Regions from separate parts of the Acinetobacter sp. ABJ-A23_2 genome, predicted to be linked through region 2. Evidence: riboswitches for the same ligand, from Rfam matches in the RefSeq annotation. Region 2 holds a riboswitch; the other holds the start of a gene.
What was found. Region 2 has a riboswitch for manganese ahead of ACH63V_RS06360 (TMEM165/GDT1 family protein). Riboswitches for the same ligand answer to the same signal wherever they lie in the genome.

Region 1 (3,598 bases), on a different contig from region 2:
GCTGAAATAATTTTCTACAGAAGTGACTATTTTTTTGTGGGTTTCAAACTAATTTAAAATTTTTCTTGTCTTGGTCGTCATGTAACCTATTTCCTTCCAAAAAAATATATACTATGGGGGAGTATCATCAAAAGACCATAAATATGGAAATTAACAGTAATTTAGAACGCTACCACTCTCATCAGTTCGATGAAGGAAACCCGCTGGCTCAAAAGAAAATTTTGATTGCAACCATCCTAACTGCCGTGATGATGGTCTTTGAAATTGTGGGTGGATGGGTCTTTAACTCCATGGCTCTTTTAGCTGATGGCTGGCACATGAGTTCACACATGGTTGCTCTAGGGTTGGCTTATGTGGCTTATAAAATGGCTCGTCGTTATGCCTACGACAAACGCTTTAGTTTCGGAACTTGGAAAATCGAAATTTTGGGCGGGTATAGCAGTGCAATATTATTAATGGTCGTTGCACTTTTGATGGGGTTTCAATCTATCGAACGATTACTCCATCCTGTTGATATTCATTATAATGAAGCGATTTCTATTGCTGTTGTAGGTTTAGCAGTCAACTTAATCTGTGCGTGGTTATTACATGATAATCATGAACATCACCACCACCATCATGACCATGAGCATAATCACCACCATCATCATGATCACCATCACGATTTAAATCATAAAGCTGCGTTTCTACATGTGGTTGCCGATGCCGTAACGTCTGTATTAGCCATAGCCGCACTTATAGCGGGTAAATATTTTGGATGGAATTTTTTAGATGCTTTATTGGGTATTGTAGGGGCGATACTTGTTGCGCAGTGGTCGTGGGGACTTTTGCGTGACACAGGAAAAACTTTATTAGATGCTGAAATGTCACATCCAGTTGTAGCTGAAATACAAGAAGTAATTGAGCAATTATCCCAAGTAAAAATTACAGATTTACATGTATGGAAAGTCGGTAAAGGAAAATTTTCATGCATTTTGGCTTTAGAAACAGACCGAACAGATTTAACACCCGATTCAGTTAAAAAAGCCTTGTCTATCCATGAAGAAATTGTACATGCCAGTGTAGAAATACATTTTATCTAGTCAATAAAGAGTGCTTTAAAAGATTCTATTGATTTTTAGAGTTCATAAGCATTTTGTCTGACTATCTCTGTAGAGTTCGGATGAAATCACTGGTAAAATCCTCAGCATTGTCATTGGGGAGTAGCCATTCCTAGTACCCGCTAGGAAGACCACGTCAACAAACTTGAGATGAGTATCTCATGGCGTGTTCAGCCACTGTATATACAGTAAGAGCTAGGCGAGACCTTTGGCCGCAACGTACTTTGCTAGTCGGGCGAGGAGCGTTGTCGTGCCAATGGTTTCTTATTTCGCCCGGCTGGAACTATTCCTATGCTCCTCACGTTCATCTTATTCTTTTTGTCCGCCGCGGCAATTTACCTAGCCTGTGAATATTTCGTCAATGGAATTGAATGGTTTGGTAAACGTCTTAATCTTGGTGCAACCGCAGTAGGTTCAGTACTCGCAGCTTTTGGTACAGCGCTACCTGAAAGTGCGGTGACCTTTATGGCCGTTGTGTTTGGTAATACCCCAGAACAAAAAGACCTTGGTGTTGGAGCTGCAATGGGTGGTCCATTGGTGCTAGCAACCTTGGGTTACGCCGTTGTAGGTCTGGTATTAATTCTTCATCGTAAAAAGTTAGCTCGAACTTCGCATAAAGTACAAGTTGATTATGGTCGCTTAAGCCGAGATCAAGTCTCTTTCCTTGCCATCTTTGTTTTAAAAGTAGCACTTGGTTTAGTCGCGTTTGCCATTAAGCCTTGGTTAGGTATTCTATTTTTAGCGGCTTATGCAGCTTATGTTTGGCGTGAGATTAAGGAAGCAGATACATCTGCCGATGAAGAAGAACTCGAACCTCTCAAGTTCCGTCCCAACGCAGCCGAACCTTCACTGGGGTGGGCTGGCTTACAGGTATTGGTCGCTTTAGTTGTCATTAGTATTGCGTCACACACTTTTGTAGCTCAGCTTGAAGCAATTGGTACAGCGCTAAGTTGGCCACCACATTTGGTTGCTTTATTACTGAGTCCGGTTGCAACCGAATTACCTGAAATTATGAATGCGCTGATTTGGGTACGCCAAGGTAAAGAACGTTTGGCTTTAGCGAACATTTCTGGTGCCATGATGATTCAGGCCACCATACCAAGTGCTTTGGGTATATTTTTCACACCGTGGCGCTTTGATACGTTGTTGTTAGCATCTGGCATTATTACTGCACTGGCGATTGTGTTTTTGTGGAATTTATTCCGCCGCGGTGCGGTCGATGATCGATCATTAGTTGCAGTAAGTGCGCTATATGGCTTTTTCGCAGTTTTGGTTGTGATTTATCTCTAATACACATTCATGCGTTGCAAGGTGACCGACGCGTTTCAGCTATTTTCATGACTAGTGAACGGCTAATCTTATACACTCACGGGTGTATAAGATTACGATACATAAAATTCTTTAGAATTCGCCTAATTTTTCACTAGTTAGGGGCTGTACCTGAGCCGCAGACGCATGTATCGTTAAGTCTTGATACTTTAAAATTAAAAAGTGTTCGAAACGCAGTATCGTTCAGTTAAACCGCTGAACTGTAGCAACGCTGTTGAAGAACACCAAATCTCAAAATGAATAGTACAAATAAGAAAGGAATAAAATATTACGTTTTATTGGTAAATATTGAGATGGAGTATCAATGACCAAGCTGGGGGTCTTTGAAGAAATATTTTACGGTTGATTTATTTATGATAGCTTCATCTTACTTTAAAAAACGCAAGAAAAATTACCGTAACGTAAAAGACCAGCAGCTTACAATTGCAGCCAAAGCAAATATCTTTATTTGTATTATTTTTTGTTTGTTTTGGACTATTTATTTCGCATTTGCACACATGTGGCTGATTGTTTGTATGGATATTGGTTTCACACTAGTTTCCATGTTTAGCCTTTTTCTCATTTATAAAAACCGTATTTCGGCGGGCATACTTTTATCACAAGCGGTTCTACTAATTTTCCCAGTCGTTTTTTGCCTGTTTTTCGATATTGCTACACCTCATCGGCCTCAAGTAGCGCATTTATTTTTGCCTGCCGGCGCAATACTGGGATATTTAAATTACCGCCGTGATCCAAGCTTTTTACAAATCATTTTAATTTTATTATCGATTGGGTGTTTTATATTTTTTAGTGGTACCTCTTTTACACTTAATAGTGCAGTACCTTTGTCAGATGATATCCGTAATCATGGTGGGTGGATTGCAACTTGTGTGGCTACTCTCATGATTTGTATATCAATTTATACTATGCAATTAGAGATACAAATAGAAAATAGCATGGTGCATGACCTACGTTTAGCCCTCACCAAAGAACAATTTGAGCTTTTTTATCAACCGCAAATCAATTCCTCTGAACAGTTAATTGGCGCAGAAGCCTTGTTAAGATGGCATCACCCAACTTTAGGATATATTCCTACGCAAGATTTTATTCCTGCCGCAGAAAGTTTTGGATTAATGCCAGAGATAGGTGAGTGGGTGTTAGTTCAAGCCTGCAAAGTTTTACAAGACTGG
Region 2 (3,598 bases):
TTATGTTGGACAGCTGAAAATTTGTTCAGTCATTAAATCTACACCGCATGGCAAGGTCTCAATCCAGTCTAAAAACTGGTTAATCATTTCTTTGCCAATAAATGGAGTCCCATGCTGAGGCACAATCATCTCAATATCCATTTGACGAACCATGTTGACCCATAAACGGATGACTTTATTGGAACACATATAACGTTGGTGAAAAGCTTTCATTTTCAGCACATGGGCATCGAAATCTTTGAGAGGCTGACTTGCATCTTCAACAATAGAAGCCCCCATATCACCAGAAAATAAAATTTTGGCAACTGGATCATAAAACTGAAAATTACCCACCGAATGTAGAAAATGTGCCGGAACCATGACAAGCTTTGATTCACCCAATTGAATCACTTGACCACGATCTGGCAACTCAATGAGACGGTCTTCCCAATTTCCTTTCATACGCTCACTCATAAATGATGAATTTAAGTGAGGTAAAAATCGCGCCCATAATTTAGAGGCAACCACTTTAGCATCGGTATAAACCAACCAACGAGGCATTGAAGTAATAATATCTGGGTCTTGATGTGAAGCGATTACATAGTCCAGATTTTTAAGACGAGTATATTTATTAAGTTCCATCGTCAATGGAACATAGGTCAAGTCACCACCTGGATCAATAACAGCTGCCCTTTCATGATCAATAATTAAAAATTGATTGGCTTGTATGCCTTCCCCTTTCACCAAACTGGTAAAACTAATACATTTATGTACGCCATTATCAAATAGTATCTGCGATGTTGTTTTTTCAAACCCCATACAATTCCCCAAAAAAACTTTAAATATTAGATATTTTTATATCCCTACTAAAATAAAGGGATTCTAAAGCACTTGCAATGAATTGATTGATATTTCTCATAATATTTTAAAATTGATTTTACTTTTCTTATTCTATAAATGAATCATCAATAAATTGAGCAACCCTCTAGCATCTCCTTAAATAAACAGTATCGTGAAGTTTAACTACTTAAACACTCAATAAAAAACGCACTCTTAATGAATGCGTTTTTATATAAAGCGAAAAGTATTTTAGAAGAAATAATGTTGTACTAACGTAGAAACACCTACGATAAAGAAAATAGCTGCACCAATTTTATGAATGAGCGAGATAGATAAACGTTCAGCCAATTTATTACCAATAAATACAGCTGGTGCATTCGCGATCATCATCCCTAGTGTTGTACCCAGCATCACCCAGAAAATGCTGTCATAGCGTGCCGCTAAAGCGACAGTTGCAATTTGGGTTTTATCACCAATTTCTGCTAAGAAAAATAAAATAAAGGTTGCACCAAAAACACCAAATTTTTGCCATTTATTAATACTATCAGTCTCATCATCAAGCTTATCTGGAATAAGCATCCAGAACGCCATACCAATGAAACCAACAGCAAGTACCCAAACTAAAATTTCAGGACTGAGCACGGTCGTAATCCACTGCCCAAGCACAGCAGAAATACCATGGTTAATGAGTGTTGCTAAAAGAATCGCAATGAGAATAGGAATTGGCTTACGGAAACGCGCAGATAGTAAAAGTGCCAACAATTGAGTTTTATCACCCATTTCAGCGAGGGCAACAATCGAGGTAGAAATCAGAAATTCTTGCATGTCGGTTCTCTGGCTAGCATAAATGCCTATGACCTACCCCTCCTGCTAGCCAAATATCATAAAATGATTGCAGAGTGGTAAATCAAAGGTCTTGCCAACTCAGGAACGATGAGACGTTTAAGCTATGATGACCATGTTCTGTTGAACAATTATGTTGACCATCACCTATTCACATTTGCTGTGAATAGCGGCTACTCCCCAATGAAGTATGCGTTTATTATATTCAAGTCACTCTATTTTTCAAACATTCATGCAACAAATTTTACCCACGCCCACACCAATAAACGCGCAAGACCTAATAACACTGCAAAATAAGCACTTATATGAATGAAACCAATATGGCTACTGCTCGTTCCAGCCTGATATTCAAAGGGCAAAATCAAAGTAGCGACAAACACCTCAAAACCCATCACCACATAAGTCATCCATTCCCACGGGAAGTGTAAAATACTGACCCATACTCCCATCAATAAAAATACAATCAACAGTAAGGGCAACATAATTTTCAGGAAACCCAACATTTACTATTTCTCCTTTACCTGATAACGAGAAATTTCTCCTCACGCTCAATAAGCCTTGCTTAGCCTGTAGATTAACCCAAAATTTAATTAAAGAGATATCAAAAACAAAACCCCGCCGAAGCGAGGTTTTAGTCAATTATTTCAAAGCATTAGATTAATAAAGTACGAATATCTTTAAGAAGCTTCGTAAGTTTATTTGTAAAGCGAGCTGCATCTGCACCATTAATTACACGGTGGTCATAAGACAATGACAACGGCAACATTAAGCGCGGATCAAAGTCTTTACCATTCCATACTGGCTGCATTGTTGCAGGTGAAATACCTAAAATTGCAACTTGTGGCCAGTTCACAAGAGGTGTAAATGCTGTGCCACCTATTGCACCTAAGCTTGAAATGGTGAAATTCGCACCTTGCAAGTCTTTCGGTGATAATTTCTTATCACGCGCTTTTTGACCTAACACACCCAATTCAACTGCAATTTGCTTAATTGATTTTTGGTCTGGGTTACGAAGTACTGGCACAGTTAAACCATCAGGTGTTGCTACTGCAATTCCCATATGGATTTCATTGCGCAAGAGCACTGATTTACCGTCATCAGATAGATGACCTGCGAACTCACGCTCTTCTTTCAACAAATGCGCAACCGCTTTGATAATGAATGCCATAATCGTCAGGCTGATACCTTCTTTTTTGAAGTTGCCTTTCAGTTCATTACGCCAATCTTCTAACTCAGTAATATCAGCCAAATCAAACTGGGTGACTTGCGGAATAAAATTGTTCAGCGACAATTGCGGAATTGATACTTGCTGCAAACGCGTCAGTACTTTTTCTTCCACGCCACCAAATGCAGTAAAGTCAGGAAGCTTTGGCAAACCTGAAACCGCTGGTGCAGCCGCAGCAACTGGCGCCGCCGCTTGCGGTGCAGTTAAACGACTCTTCACATAAGCAAAGATATCTTCTTTAACAACACGGCCATGCTCACCAGAAGTTTTAACTTGTGACAAAATCACGCCAAGTTCACGAGCCAGCTTACGAACAGCAGGGCCTGCATATACTTTAGCATTTTCAGCTTCTTGCTCTTTTGTTAACTTATCAACACCAGATGTTGATGCTACAGGTGCAGACTGAGTCGCAGCAGGAGCTGCCGCTTTAGGTTCTGCTGTCTGTGGAGCCGGTGCAGCTTCTGCTTTTGCCGCTGGAGCTGCTGCAGGTGCTTGACCTTCAGCTTCAATTGTTGCAAGTAATACGCCTTGGGAAACCTGTTGGCCTGCTTGTAAGTGAATTGCTTTTACAACACCGGCAACAGTACTTGGAACTTCTACCGTTGCTTTATCAGATTCAACCACAACAAGGCTTTGGTCTACATCAACTTTATCGCCAACTTGTACTAAGATTTCAGCAACAACTGCTTTATCTACACCTAAGTCAGGAAC

Region 1: another riboswitch for manganese. It lies ahead of ACH63V_RS17265 (sodium:calcium antiporter); the one in region 2 lies ahead of ACH63V_RS06360 (TMEM165/GDT1 family protein).

What each region holds. Positions count from the first base shown of each region.
Region 1 covers NZ_JBIUCP010000074.1:155-3,752, forward strand. Annotated here, with positions in the region: gene dmeF (CDF family Co(II)/Ni(II) efflux transporter DmeF) at 144-1,082, shown strand; yybP-ykoY riboswitch at 1,182-1,381, shown strand; gene ACH63V_RS17265 (sodium:calcium antiporter) at 1,392-2,390, shown strand; gene ACH63V_RS17270 (putative bifunctional diguanylate cyclase/phosphodiesterase) at 2,753-3,598, shown strand, end outside.
Region 2 covers NZ_JBIUCP010000012.1:41,169-44,766, reverse strand. Annotated here, with positions in the region: gene ACH63V_RS06365 (MBL fold metallo-hydrolase) at 1-798, opposite strand; gene ACH63V_RS06360 (TMEM165/GDT1 family protein) at 1,069-1,644, opposite strand; yybP-ykoY riboswitch at 1,660-1,856, opposite strand; gene ACH63V_RS06355 (hypothetical protein) at 1,893-2,165, opposite strand; gene ACH63V_RS06350 (2-oxo acid dehydrogenase subunit E2) at 2,315-3,598, opposite strand, start outside.